4 regions of the Kitasatospora paranensis genome follow, and region 3 is predicted to be linked to each of the others. Evidence: riboswitches for the same ligand, from Rfam matches in the RefSeq annotation. Region 3 holds a riboswitch; each other region holds the start of a gene.
What was found. Region 3 has a riboswitch for cobalamin ahead of ABEB13_RS40995 (hotdog domain-containing protein). Riboswitches for the same ligand answer to the same signal wherever they lie in the genome.
Positions count from the first base shown of each region.

Region 1: linked by a shared signal. The riboswitch ahead of ABEB13_RS28840 (cobalamin biosynthesis protein) and the one ahead of ABEB13_RS40995 (hotdog domain-containing protein) in region 3 are both predicted to bind cobalamin.
Region 2: linked by a shared signal. The riboswitch ahead of ABEB13_RS25385 (ribonucleoside-diphosphate reductase subunit alpha) and the one ahead of ABEB13_RS40995 (hotdog domain-containing protein) in region 3 are both predicted to bind cobalamin.
Region 4: linked by a shared signal. The riboswitch ahead of ABEB13_RS28545 (CbtB domain-containing protein) and the one ahead of ABEB13_RS40995 (hotdog domain-containing protein) in region 3 are both predicted to bind cobalamin.

Region 1 is NZ_BAABKV010000001.1:6,062,276-6,065,472, reverse strand. Features, by position in the region: gene ABEB13_RS28850 (alpha/beta hydrolase family protein) at 1-549, opposite strand, end outside; gene ABEB13_RS28845 (helix-turn-helix domain-containing protein) at 645-1,334, opposite strand; cobalamin riboswitch at 1,557-1,738, shown strand; partial or broken gene ABEB13_RS28840 (cobalamin biosynthesis protein) at 1,830-2,800, shown strand; partial or broken gene ABEB13_RS28835 (cobyric acid synthase) at 2,797-3,197, shown strand, end outside.
Region 2 is NZ_BAABKV010000001.1:5,272,981-5,276,177, reverse strand. Features, by position in the region: gene ABEB13_RS25395 (LamG domain-containing protein) at 183-854, opposite strand; gene ABEB13_RS25390 (hypothetical protein) at 803-1,087, opposite strand; cobalamin riboswitch at 1,471-1,602, shown strand; gene ABEB13_RS25385 (ribonucleoside-diphosphate reductase subunit alpha) at 1,803-3,197, shown strand, end outside.
Region 3 is NZ_BAABKV010000001.1:7,969,905-7,973,101, forward strand. Features, by position in the region: gene ABEB13_RS37835 (DUF6087 family protein) at 1-221, shown strand, start outside; gene ABEB13_RS37840 (LURP-one-related/scramblase family protein) at 481-1,029, shown strand; cobalamin riboswitch at 1,267-1,417, shown strand; partial or broken gene ABEB13_RS40995 (hotdog domain-containing protein) at 1,861-1,989, shown strand; tRNA gene ABEB13_RS37850 (tRNA-Met) at 2,301-2,377, shown strand; gene ABEB13_RS37855 (class I SAM-dependent DNA methyltransferase) at 2,458-3,197, opposite strand, start outside.
Region 4 is NZ_BAABKV010000001.1:6,004,214-6,007,410, reverse strand. Features, by position in the region: gene ABEB13_RS28555 (hypothetical protein) at 1-503, shown strand, start outside; gene ABEB13_RS28550 (histidine phosphatase family protein) at 511-1,068, opposite strand; cobalamin riboswitch at 1,187-1,347, shown strand; partial or broken gene ABEB13_RS28545 (CbtB domain-containing protein) at 1,381-1,604, shown strand; gene ABEB13_RS28540 (CbtA family protein) at 1,618-2,379, shown strand; partial or broken gene pepN (aminopeptidase N) at 2,453-3,197, opposite strand, start outside.

The DNA.
Region 1 (3,197 bases), 1.9 Mb from region 3:
CAGCCGCAGCGAGTGCAGCAGCGGCAGCACCGGCAGGGCCTGCCGGCGGTCGGTGCCCGGGCCGTGCACCAGGATCACCCAGAGCCCGCGGATCCCGGCCACGTGCCAGGCCGGCAGCGGGCCGAGCTCGCCGTCCACCACGCCCTCGGAGTAGGTGAGGCCGACGGAGGTGGCCGGGTCCCCGGTGTACACCCGCGCGGTGAGCCGGACCTCCTGCCCGGTGCGCAGCGTGCCGCTGTCGGTGCCGAGCAGGCGGCGGGTCACGCCCTGCGGGCCCGTGCCGAGCACGTCGCCGACCACGGCGTGGCCGCCGTCCTTCCACTCCAGGGCGTAGCGGCCCGGGCGGGCGGTCTCGACGCTGCGGGTGACGGTGACCCGGTCGGGGGCGAGGGCCTGGACGCGCAGGCCCGCGGCGGACGGCGCGGGCGCGCCCGCGAAGCCCGGCCGGACGGCGCGCTCGGAGGCCCGCCGGCCGAGCAGCAGCACCGCGGCGCCGGCTCCGGCCGCAGTGGCGGTGGCGGCGACGACGGCGGCGGTTCCCCAACGCATGGCGCTCCCCGGTCTGCTGGACTGCGACGGCATGGCGTCTCCAGTGCACGCCCCCGGACGGCCCCGGGCCACCGGAGCGGGGCCGTCCGTGGCCGTCAGACCGGGATGTCGAAGCGGTGCCGGCCGAGCAGTTCCCAGAAGCGGACGGGCAGCGGGGTGGCCGGCGGCCCGTCGGCGGCCGGGGCCGAGGCGCCCCAGTGCGAGGGGACGCGGTACCCGTTCTGAAGGTCCGCCAGGGCCGCCGAGAGCACCTCCGGCGGGGCCGGCACCATCCGGGCCACCGCGGCCGCCTGGGCCTGCCAGCGGCCGTCGACGACCTGCCGCAGGCACCGCTCCAGCTGTTCCTGGCGGCCGGTGACCCGGACGAGCGTGCGCAGCGGGATGCCGAGGGCGTGGGCCAGGGCGTGGCTCTGCTCCTCGTCGGCGTCCCAGTGGCCGGTGGCCTCGGCCCGGGCGTAGGTCGGCAGGGAGACGCCGATCCGGCGGGCGGCCTGGTCGGCGGTCAGCTCCCGGGCGAGCCGGTGGTCCCGCAGGGTGGCCGGCGGGGTGCCCATCAGCTGGGCGGGCGGGCACCACAGGGCGCGGGCGAGGGCGATGAACTCCTCCTCGGAGGGGCGCAGCCCACCGCTCTCCCAGGCGAGGACGTGGGTGGGCAGCAGCCGGACGCCGTGCGCGGCCATCCCCTCGGCGACCTGGCCGGGCGTCAGGCCGAGCCCGGCCCGGTGCGCCCGCGCGGCCTGCGGGGAGAAGGGCACCGGCGGCGGGAGGGGCGGTCTTCGTCGCATGCGACTGAACGTACGGGCGGGCCCGCGGGGCCATCACCCGCCGAACACACGAAGCGGTCGCCGGCGGCCCGGGACGGCGGGTGGAGGATCCTACGAGCGGCGGCGGCCGATCCTGGAGGATCGTCGGAGGGAGCGACGGCGTCAGGGCGCCCCGGACCTGCGACGGTGTGTGACCAACCCCTCCGCAGGCTCTGTTGACGCCCGGTCGCGGCGCGTGATGGGATCCTTGCGCCATACGGAGGCATGCAGAGGAAGCCGGTGCGAGTCCGGCGCGGTCCCGCCACTGTCACCGGGGAGCACGCTCGACCACATGGTCACGGCGGTCCGCCACAGGGTCGCCGGAAGGCCCGAGGGTGCGTTCGACCCGGAAGCCAGGAGACTCTCGCCGCCGGTTCGTCGATCCAGGGCGCGGACCCTGAGTGAGGACACGCACGCCATGCAGGCTGCCCAGCGGTCGCCGTTCCACCACGCCCTGGACGCCTCGCCGTGCCACGGCTGAGGCCCGCCTCCCCCTATCTGCTGGGCGCCGTCGCCGGGTATCTCGCCGACGCCGCGCTGGCCGACCCCGTCGGGGCCACCCGGTGGCGCTGTTCGGCACCGCCGCCGGCCGGCTGGAGCGCGCGCTGTGGCGCGACCACCGGGGCGCCGGGGCCGCGTTCACCGCGCTGAGCGTGGGCGCCGTGGCGGCAGGCGCGGTGGCCGTCGAGCGGGCGCTGGGGCGCCGCCCCGGGGCGCGCACCGCGTTCACCGCGGCGGCGGCCTGGACGGTGCTGGGCGGCACCTCGCTGAGCCGGGAGGCGCGCACCGTCGGCCGGGCCCTGGCGGCCGGCGACCTGGCCGCCGCCCGCCGGCGGCTGCCGCACCTGTGCGGCCGCGACCCGAGCGGGCTGGACGAGCAGCAGGTGGCCCGCGCGGTGGTCGAGTCGGTGGCGGAGAACACCGCCGACGCCGTCGTCAACGCGCTGGTGTGGGGGGCGGTCGCCGGCGCGCCGGGGCTGCTGGCCTTCCGTGCCGTCAACACCCTGGACGCGATGGTCGGTCACCGCTCGCCCCGCCACCTGCGGTTCGGCTGGGCCGCGGCCCGGCTGGACGACGTCGCGGGCTGGCCCGGCGCGCGGCTGACGGCACTGCTGACGGTCGCGGCCGCCGAGCACCCGCGGACGGCGCTGCGGGTCTGGCGGCGCGACGGCTCGTCACATCCGAGCCCGAACGCGGGTCAGGCCGAGTCGGCGTTCGCGGGCGCGCTCGGCGTCCGGCTGGGCGGCACCCTGGCCTACGGCACCCGGGTGGAGCACCGGCCGGTGCTGGGGGCGGAGCTGCGGCCGGTCGGCGTCGCGGACATCGAACGGGCCTGCCGGCTGTCGCGCCGGGTGGGGATCCTCGCCCTGGCGGCGACGGTCGGAGCCCGGGCGCTGGGTGGTGCCGTCCGCCGCGGACGCACCCGTGGGAAGGGGAACGGATCGTGAGCAACGCGCTGCTGGTGGCGGGGACGACCTCGGACGCCGGGAAGAGCGTGGTGACGGCCGGCATCTGCCGCTGGCTGGCCCGGCAGGGGGTGCGGGTCGCCCCTTCAAGGCGCAGAACATGTCGCTGAACTCCTTCGTGACGGCGGACGGCGCCGAGATCGGCCGCGCCCAGGCGATGCAGGCGCAGGCCGCCCGGGTCGAGCCGGAGGCGGCGATGAACCCCGTGCTGCTCAAGCCCGGCGCGGACGGCCGCAGCCAGGTGGTGCTGCTCGGCCACCCGGTCGCCGAGGTCGGCGCGCTGGACTACCGCGAGCGCAAGCCCGTCCTGCTGGAGCGGGCCCTGGAGTGCCTGGCCGACCTGCGCAGCCGGTACGAGGTGGTGGTCTGCGAGGGAGCC
Region 2 (3,197 bases), 2.7 Mb from region 3:
GGCCGCGGCCGACCATGTTCGGCCGACACCGCAACCCGATGCGACCCGACGATAGCCGACGGTCGCTTCCCCGTTCCAACGGGCGTCATCTTTTCATACTGGGCATGGCTGTGACACAACGCCAGATGTGTGCGGGGCCACACCGCCGGCTTCGCGGGGCCGGCGGCGGAGTGGACGGACCGTCAGCCGCCGACCAGCCAGGAGCCGCTGGGCTTGGCACTCAGACCGGTGCCGCCGCCCTTGAGGCTGGCGACCTGCGTGGGATTCAGCGCCTTGTCCCAGACCAGGATGCGGCCGATGACGCCGGCCCAGCTGCCGCCCCAGATGCCGTGGTGCCGGCTGCGGCCGAGCTGCAGCGGGCCCGGACCGGCCCAGATGCCGCCGCCGACCTTCTCGGTGGCGGCCGACGCCCCGTTGACGTAGAGCGTGACGGCCTTCTGGTCGGCGTCGTACACGCCGGTGAGCAGCGCCCACTGACCGACCGTCGCCAGGGTGGTGGGGGCGGTGGCGGTGACGACCGTGCCGTCCGCGCCGCCGTCCTTGGTCTGGACCCGGAACACCCAGGCCTGCTTGCCGTTCGCGTCGTCCCGCGCCAGGTCGAAGGAGTACGAGACCCCGTCGCCCTCACTGATCGCCGAACGGGAGCCGCCGGGAGCCTCGTTGTAGACCCAGGCGGAGATGGAGAAGCTCTTGGTGACGTCCACGACCTGGTTGGCGGACTGCGCGAAGGAGTTGCCGTTGCTGCGCAGCCGCAGCGCCCAGCCGCCCTGGACCTCGCTCAGCTGCGCGTCCGGCCCCATGGCTATGTTCGACTGCCCGGAGCGGTCGGCGAGCAGCTCCGGCTGCCCGGCCACGGTGGGCGAGTTGGCCGCCGCGGAGGCGCCGGACCCGGACGGGCGGGGGAGGCCGCACTGCTGCCGCTGGCCGTCGGGCCGGGGGTCGGGCCGTGGTGCATGCCGCCGACCACGACCGTGCCGACGGCACCGCCGAGCACGACCGCCGCGAGCACGATGCCGCCGGTCCACATCAGCTTGCGCTTGCGGGACCTGGCCTCGTGCCGCTCGGCGAGCGCCTCCCAGTCCGGCATCGCGGAACCGGCGGACGGCTGCGTCTGCCACGGGGGCGGGGTCGCCTGCGAAGGGAACGTCGGCGGGCCGAATCCGGCCTGCGGCGGGAAGGGCTGACCACCCTGCGTCGCCTGACCCTCGGGGGTACCGGACGGCCCCCCTGGGATGCGGGCTGACCATTCCAGCCGGGCGGTGCTCCCGTTCCGTCGCTCATGAGCTGAGATCGTAGGCCATGGCGCCCACGAGGGTCCCGGGTGGTGACCATTCCGTGAGCAGGACGGGCAGGTCGGGGGCGGGACGGATGCGCGGAACGTGGTCCTCCGGGCAGCCCGCGCCACGGACGCGACACGGACGCGACACGCTCCGTGCACAAGATATGGGGGTACATCAACGAGACACCACAACATGTATGCTCACTCTCGCTGTCGACGCAGGGGAATCCGGTGGAAGTCCGGGACTGCCCCGCAACGGTGAGCAGGCTCCCCTACGCCGGGGCCCGCACAGTCCGAGGACCTGCCGACCGTGTGCCACAGGGCTTCCCCGCAGAGGCCATGAAGCACAGCTGTACGTCCGGGCCTCGCGGGTGGGCCGGGTGGGCGGTGCGCGCCCCGATCACGATCGGGCGTGCCGTCCTCCCCTGCCGCGCCGGCCCGGGCGGCCTCCCCAGCCGGGAGGTGCCCCGACCGCTGCCGCCACAGGAGAGAGTGCGCCTTGACCGTCGCTGCCTCAGTCACCCTGCCCTCCCAGGGTCTCGCCGACTCCGCCCGGAACGACCCCGGTGCGGCGTTGCTCCGGCTGCTCACCGACCGCAGCACCGACCTCCCCCAGGTGGACCCCGGTCACGTCGCCGCCGCCGCGCTGCGCGGACGCCACGCCGGCTCGGACTTCGCCGAGCTGCGCGGGCTGGCCGTGGAGGCCGCCGCGTCGATGATCGCCGAGGACCCCCAGTACTCGAAGCTCGCGGCCCGGCTGCTCGCCCTGGAGATCCAGGACGAGGCCGTCTCGCAGGGGGCGGTCTCCTTCGCCGCCTCGATCGCCGTCGGCCACGCCGAAGGCCTGATCGGCGATGCCACCGCCGCCCTCGTGGCCCGGCACGCGGCCCTGTTCGACTCGCTGCTCGACCCTCAGGGCGACGACCGGTTCGAGTACTTCGGCCTGCGCACCGTCCAGTCCCGCTACCTGCTGCGCCACCCGATCACCCGCAAGGTCGTGGAGACCCCGCAGCACTTCCTGCTGCGCGTCGCCGCCGGCCTGGCGGTCGGCGACAGCGAGCAGTCGGTGGCCGAGGTCGCCGAGCTGTACCGGCTGATGAGCCGTCTGGAGTACCTGACGTCCTCTCCGACGCTCTTCAACTCCGGCACCAAGCACCCGCAGATGTCCTCCTGCTACCTGCTGGACTCGCCGCTGGACAACCTCGACTCGATCTACAACCGGTACGCGCAGATCGCCCGGCTGTCCAAGCACGCCGGCGGCATCGGCCTGTCCTACTCCCGGATCCGCTCGCGCGGTTCGCTCATCCGCGGCACCAACGGCAAGTCCAACGGCATCGTGCCGTTCCTGCGCACCCTCGACTCCTCGGTCGCCGCGGTCAACCAGGGCGGCCGCCGCAAGGGCGCGGCCTGCGTCTACCTGGAGACCTGGCACGCGGACATCGAGGAGTTCCTCGAACTGCGCGACAACACCGGCGAGGAGGCCCGCCGTACCCACAACCTGAACCTCGCGCACTGGATCCCGGACGAGTTCATGCGCCGGGTCAACGCGAACCAGGACTGGTCGCTGTTCTCCCCCGCCGACGTGCCCGAGCTGGTCGACCTGTGGGGCGCCGACTTCGACGAGGCGTACCTCAAGGCCGAGCTGGCCGGCAAGGCCGTCCGCACCATCCCGGCGCAGACCCTGTACGCCCGGATGATGCGCACCCTCGCGCAGACCGGCAACGGCTGGATGACCTTCAAGGACGCCTCCAACCGGGCCGCCAACCAGACCGCGCTGCCCGGCCGCACCGTGCACTCCTCCAACCTGTGCACGGAGATCCTGGAGGTCACCGACGACTCCGAGACGGCCGTCTGCAACCTCGGCTCGGTGAACCTCGGCGCCCACGTCGCGCCCGGCGCCACCGCCGCCGACCTGGTG
Region 3 (3,197 bases):
GGTACACCGACCGCGCGGAGGTGCGCCGACCGGCCGGCACCCGCGACGCCGTCCTGCTCGGCGAAGGGTCGGACGACGGGTATGCGCGCTTCGCGGACGGGCCGCGGCTGGTCGTGGAGTGGGACGGCCGGGTCTGGCAGCCGGTCGCCGTCGCCGACACCTACGCGGCGGCCTACCAGATGGTCACGCAGGGCGGGCTGCGGATCTTCCCGCAGGCCTGAGCCCCGGTCATGCCCGGACGGCCCGGGCAGACCGGACCAGCGACCCGGACGCCCGGCGCAGGTCCGACACCGGTCCGACACCGGTCCGACAGCGGTCCGACAGGTGTCCGCCGCCGGGAGGCAGGCCGAGGGGCCGGGCGGTGACCGGCGGGCCGGCCGGGGCCGGACTACGATGACACGGAAGTGCGAACGATCCACCGTGTCGGGCGGGCCCTCGGCGGGGCCGTCCGACACCGGGCCACCGGAAGGGGGCCGGGTGATGTTCCAGGAGCGCAGGGACCGCCGGCACGCCAATGACGCCTTCGACCACGGTGAGGGCGTCACCCACTACCGGATGCAGCAGAAGATGGTCTCCATCGGTGACGACTACTGGATCGACGACGACGCCGGTGAGCACCTGTTCAAGGTGAACGGCAAAGCTCTGCGCGCCCGTCGGACCTGGTCGATCGAGGACCGGGACGGCCACCGGGTCGCCAAGGTGCAGAGCCGTCCGCTGCGGATCAAGGACTCGATGGAGATCGAGGACGCGGACGGCCACCGGATCGCGCTGGTCAAGAAGGCCGTCGTCGGTCCGCTCCGCGACCGCTGGCGGATCAAGCAGGAACATGGTGAGGACCTCACCGTCCACGGGAACGTCGTCGACCACGAGTACACCATCGAGCGCGACGGCTACAAGATCGCCGAAGTGTCCAAGCGGTGGTTCAGGGTGCGGGACACCTACGGCCTGAACATCGGCCCCGACGCCGATCACGCCACCGTGCTGGCCGCCACGGTCGCGATCGACGCGATGGCCCATCCCGGCGACTGATCTCTTCCGCAGCCCTCGCGCCGGGTAGCCTCCGGCACGAAGCCGACCTTCTCGTGAGCACGGCGGCCGCGCAGATCGCGGCCGAAGACGTGAGCGGGATCCCGTGCAGTCCGAGCCGCTCGAAGCCGTGACCCACCGTCAGCCGCACCGCCTCCGAGCCCGGTCCCGTCCGGTCGGAGCACTGGAGTGGGCGGCGCAGCTGGTTCGCCCCGTCCGCCAGGCGGGATGCGTCGTCAGAGGGAATCCGGTGCGAGTCCGGAACTGCCCCGCAGTGGTGAGTGGGAACGAAAGCCGTCATCCAGCACTGGACACCTCGGTGTCCGGGAAGCGACGGCCGGTAGGAGCCGGACGGCCGACAGGCCCGGTGCGCCCGCGAACCCGAAGACCTGCCGCTGCCCGTGCGCCGCAGCGGCGTACGGCCTCACCGGGACCTCGTGGGCGGGTCGGCGGCGGAACGGGCAGGGCGCGGCACTCTCCGCAACGGCCCGTCCCTTCGCGCATCCCGCCGGCGTGGTCCGCGCGAACTCGCGAAGGAGAGTTCCGTGACGCACACCATCTGCCTGCCGGTCGTCCCCGCCCGGGCCGTTGCCACGGGCCGCCGACCCGCCGTCGGTCCGTTCCGTGCCGCCCTCCCGCCGTCCGCTCCGCCGCCCTCCGACGAGTGGACGGGACGCGCCTCCGTGGGGCGACCGCCGCCGCGGGCGGTCACCGGTGACCGCTCCTGCGCCCGTCGGCGCCTCGCGCACCCCGGCCGACTGGGCCGTCACGCTCGCCCACATCATGAGCGACCACGACACCAACCTCTACGGCACCGTCCATGGCGGCGTGGTGATGAAGCTGATCGACGACGCAGCCGCCGCGGCAGCCGGTCGCCACGCGGGGATGACCGCCGTCACCGTCTCCGTCGAGGAGATGACGTTCCTGGCGCCGGTCCGGGCCGGTGACCTGCTCACCGTCAGGGCCCGGGTCGACCGTGCGGGCCGGACTTCCATGGACGTGGGTGTCGTGGTGACCGCGGAGCGCTGGAACCGCACGGGCCCGGTCACCCGGGCCGCGACGGCCCACCTGGTCTTCGTCGCCGTCGACGCGGCGGGTCAGCCCCACCGGGTGCCGGAGCTCCGTCCCGCCGATCCCGCCGACCGCCTGCGGGAGCGCCGGGCACGTGCCCGGCGGTCCGAGCGCGGGCCACCCGGACAACGGTCTGCCGCGGGGGCGGCGACCGGAATCGATTTCCCATCCGGAGGCGAGTGCCGTAGGGTCGGGATCACCGACGCGGGGTGGAGCAGCTCGGTAGCTCGCTGGGCTCATAACCCAGAGGTCGCAGGTTCAAATCCTGTCCCCGCTACCACAACAGGCCGGGCCCGGTGCACACTGTGCACCGGGCCCGGCCTGCGTCGTCCTCGGCCGTCGCGTCCCCCGCGGGCGCTGTCAGCCGATCGGCTTCTCCCAGACCGAGACGTGTCGGGTGCTGTGCTCGGTGAAGGGTTCGCGCGTCCAGTTGTCCCAGCGGTCGCGCAGGCGCAGGCCGGCGAGCCGGGCCATCAGGTCCAGCTCGGCGGGCCAGATGTAGCGGAAGGGGATCGAGCGGGCCTCGCCGCGGCCGTCCGCCGAGACGGTGATGTAGTGACAGGTCGCGTCCTGGGTGACGGTGTCGTAGACCGTGCAGGCCCAGTCGGTCGGACCGGAACGGAACTGGATGGTGTTCTGGCCGGGCGGGAGCCTGCGCAGCTCCGGCACCATGACCTCGATGACGAAGCAGCCCCCGGGTGCGAGGTGCCTGGCGGCGTTGCGGAAGCACGCTACCTGTGCGTCCTGTTCGGTGAGGTTCATGATGGTGTTGAAGACGAGGTAGGCGAGCGAGAACGGGCCGTCCGCCGTCGTGTCCACGGCCGTCGTGGCGAAGTCGCCGATCGAGACGCCGATGTCGTTGCCGCCGCGCTTGGCGCGCATCCGGGCCACCATGGCCCGCGAGAGGTCGATGCCGTGGACGGGAACACCCCGCCCGGCGAGCGGCAGCGCGATCCGCCCGGTGCCGATCCCGAACTCCAGAGCCCTTCCGCCGGCGGCAAGTTCGGCCAGCACCGCCACGGCCTGCTCGATTGCGTCCGCCTCGAACTCGGGACTTGGCGATTGGTCGTACGTCGCGGCCAGGCGTTCTCCGAAGAATC
Region 4 (3,197 bases), 2.0 Mb from region 3:
CGTCCCCGTCGCCCTCGCCGTCCACCGGGCGCGGCGGGACGACCGCCGCACCGGCGGGCCTGGCACCGCCCGGCCCGGCCAAGGGCACCGGCACCCCGCAGCCCGGCCGGCCGCCCAAGCCGTCCGGCGACGCGCTCTCCGGGCAGGCCCGGGTCGAACGGTTCGGGCCGTCCGGGACCAGGCACACGGTGGTGCTGACCGTCCGCCGGCAGCTGACCGCGCTCCAGGTCGAGCTGCGCCTGGAGCGGCCGGAGGCGCTGCCCGGGACCGTCCCGTGGTGCAGCCTGCCGGGCGTGGTGACCACCGTGGCCGTGGAGCACGGCATCCTGGTCTACCGCTGGACGCTCCCTGTCGGAATGGACATCGCCCCCGGCCGGTACGCCTTCGAGGTGCTCGGCAGCAGGCCCGCCGGCGACCGGGCGGGGGCGCCCGAGACCTGGTCGGCGGCGGCCTTCGTCCTGGACGGCCCGCAGGCGGTCGCCGTCCGCGGTATCTTCGGCTGACCTGTCGTCACTGTGCGGACGGACGGCCCAGCCTGACGTTCCAGCGGCCGAGCCGTCCGCTCAGCCGGGTGACCGAGAGCGGCTCCACGTCCAGCCGCCAGAAGGCCGCGCCGGGCACCCCGAGCGCGTGCAGCACGGCTGCCCGGACGACGTCCGGCTCGACCACCGCGGTCACCCGCGGGCCGTCCGCGGGCAGCGCGTCCAGCCAGCCGCCGACCCGGGCGCACAGGTCGAGCACCGACTCGCCGCCGTGCGGGGCCGCCGCCGGGTCGGAGAGCCACCGGGCCAGCTCCCCGCCCTCGGCCGCGGCCACCTCCTCCAGGGTGCGTCCGCGCCAGCGGCCGGTCGCGGCACCGGCCAGCGCGGGCACCGGATCCGCCGCCAGACCGAGCGCCTCGGCGGTCTGCGTGCAGCGCGGGGACGGCGCGGCGACCACCAGCCCACCCGGGTCGACGCGCCCGGCCGCCTCCCGCGCCGGGCGCAGGTCCGGCTCGCCGAGCGGCCGGTCGTCCTCGAACCGGGGCTGCCGCGCGGCCGCGCCGAGCACCGCTGAGACCAATGTCACGCGCACCGTCACCGGCTGCTCCTCCCTCGCCAACTCCCCTGCCGCACAGCCGGATCCGCCCGGCCCCCGGCGCACGCCGCCGGCCGGCGCGGCGCTGTGCTCCCTGCGCACGCCCTTGGCGGGCGACCCGAGTGACGGTACCTTCAGGTCGACATGACGACGGCATGACGGAAGCCCGGTGAGAATCCGGCACGGTCGCGCCACTGTAAGTCCGGCAGTCACCGCCCCAGCGGGGCGCCTGCCGGAAAGTCAGACCCGGGCCGTCGTCCCTGCACCATCTAGCGGGACGCGAGTTCCCGAGGAGGTCCTGCCATGGCTCAGTCCGTCGCCCCTGCCCTCTCCCCGACCAGCACGCCGTCGGTGGCCCCCTTCCCGTGAAGGCCGTCCTGCCGTGGGCCGTCTTCTTCGGCATCCTGATGCTCGCCCTGATCTACTTCGTCGGCGCCGAGCAGGGCGCCACCTCCCTGATCTCCGGCGAGAACGTGCACGAGTGGGTGCACGACGGCCGGCACCTGCTCGGCTTCCCCTGCCACTGATCCGGCGGACACCGTGAACTCCGTCTCCGTCAGATCCCTGCTCGTCCGCGGCATGCTCGCCGGCCTCGCCGCCGGCCTGATCGCCCTGGTCGTCGCCTACCTGCTCGGCGAACCGCGGGTCGACGCGGCCATCGCCTACGAGGACGCCCACACCACCGAGCACGGGATGGAACTGGTCAGCCGTTCCCTGCAGTCCACCGCGGGCCTCGCCACCGGTGTGCTGGTGTACGGCGTGGCGCTCGGCGGCATCGCCGGCCTGGCGTTCTGTTTCGCGCTCGGCCGGGTCGGTCGCTTCACCCCGCGGGCGACCGCCGCCCTGCTCGCCGGCACCGCCCTGGTCGCCGTCTACCTGGTGCCGTTCCTCAAGTACCCGGCCAACCCGCCGTCCGTCGGCGATCCCGAGACCATCGGCAAGCGCACCACGCTGTACTTCCTGATGATGGCGCTCAGCGTGCTGCTGTCCGTCGCCGCGGTGATCCTCGGCAAACGGCTCGCCCCGAGGCTCGGCACCTGGTGGGCCACCGTCGCGGCGGTAGCCGCCTTCGCGGTCGCGGTCGGCCTGGCCTACGCCTTCCTGCCCGCGATCAACGAGGTGCCGGAGGACTTCCCGGCGACGCTGCTCTGGCAGTTCCGGGTCGCCGCGCTCTCCATCCAGCTGACCTTCTGGGCCTCCTTCGGGCTGCTCTTCGGGCATCTGGCCGAGCGTCTGCTGAACCCGGCGCCCGCCCGGCCAGCCGTGGCCGAGCCGGCCGCGGAGGCCGCAGCCGCGCACTGAGGACACGCCGTCCCGCCGATGGGCCGCCCGGTCGAACCGACCGGGCGGCCCATCGGCGTCGGACCGGCCGGTGTCAGGCCCGGTGCGCCACCGCCCGGCGCAGGTCGTCGAGTTCGTCGGCGAGGCAGCGCCGCAGCGCCGGGGCCAGATCGGTGCGGGCCAGGCAGGCCTCGGCCGCCCGGACGGTGTCCGGCTCGGCCGCGCCGGACGGGAACAGCCCGGCACCGAGCGCCTTGGCGACCGCGCCACCGCGCTCCCCCGCCGTCGGGATCTGCGCGAAGTACCGCTGCCGGTAGTCCGCCTGGAGCTCGGGCGAACCCGAGCGCCAGAACCCGTCCGCGGTCGCCGTCAGCAGCTGGTTGGAGAGCGCGTCGGGGGTGAACATCCGCTGCCAGGCCTGCTCCTTGGCCGCCCGCGCGGGCAGCGCCGCCGGGCCCGGGCGGCGCCCTGCTCGCCGGTGTCGCTGGGGTCGGCGGCGAGTTCGGCGGCGATCCGCTCCTCGCCCACCGCGCCCGCGGCGGCGAGCACGGCCAGCCCGGCCCAGCGCAGGTCGTGGTCGAACGGGAGGCCGTCCGGCAGGTCGCGGCCGTCCAGCCAGCCCGCGAGTTCGGCGATCCGCGCCGGGCCCGTGGCGGTCGCCACCGCGCCGCGCAGCGCGGCGATCCGCAGGCTCTCCCCGGCGTCGGGGCGGGCCAGCAACGCCCGGACGGTGTCGCCCAGCAGGCCGAGCGCGGCCGGCCGGTCGGCCGGGGCCAGGTAGCGCCCCACCACGTGGTCGGTGGCGAAGCGCAGCACCGCCTCGACGATGGCGTCCGAGC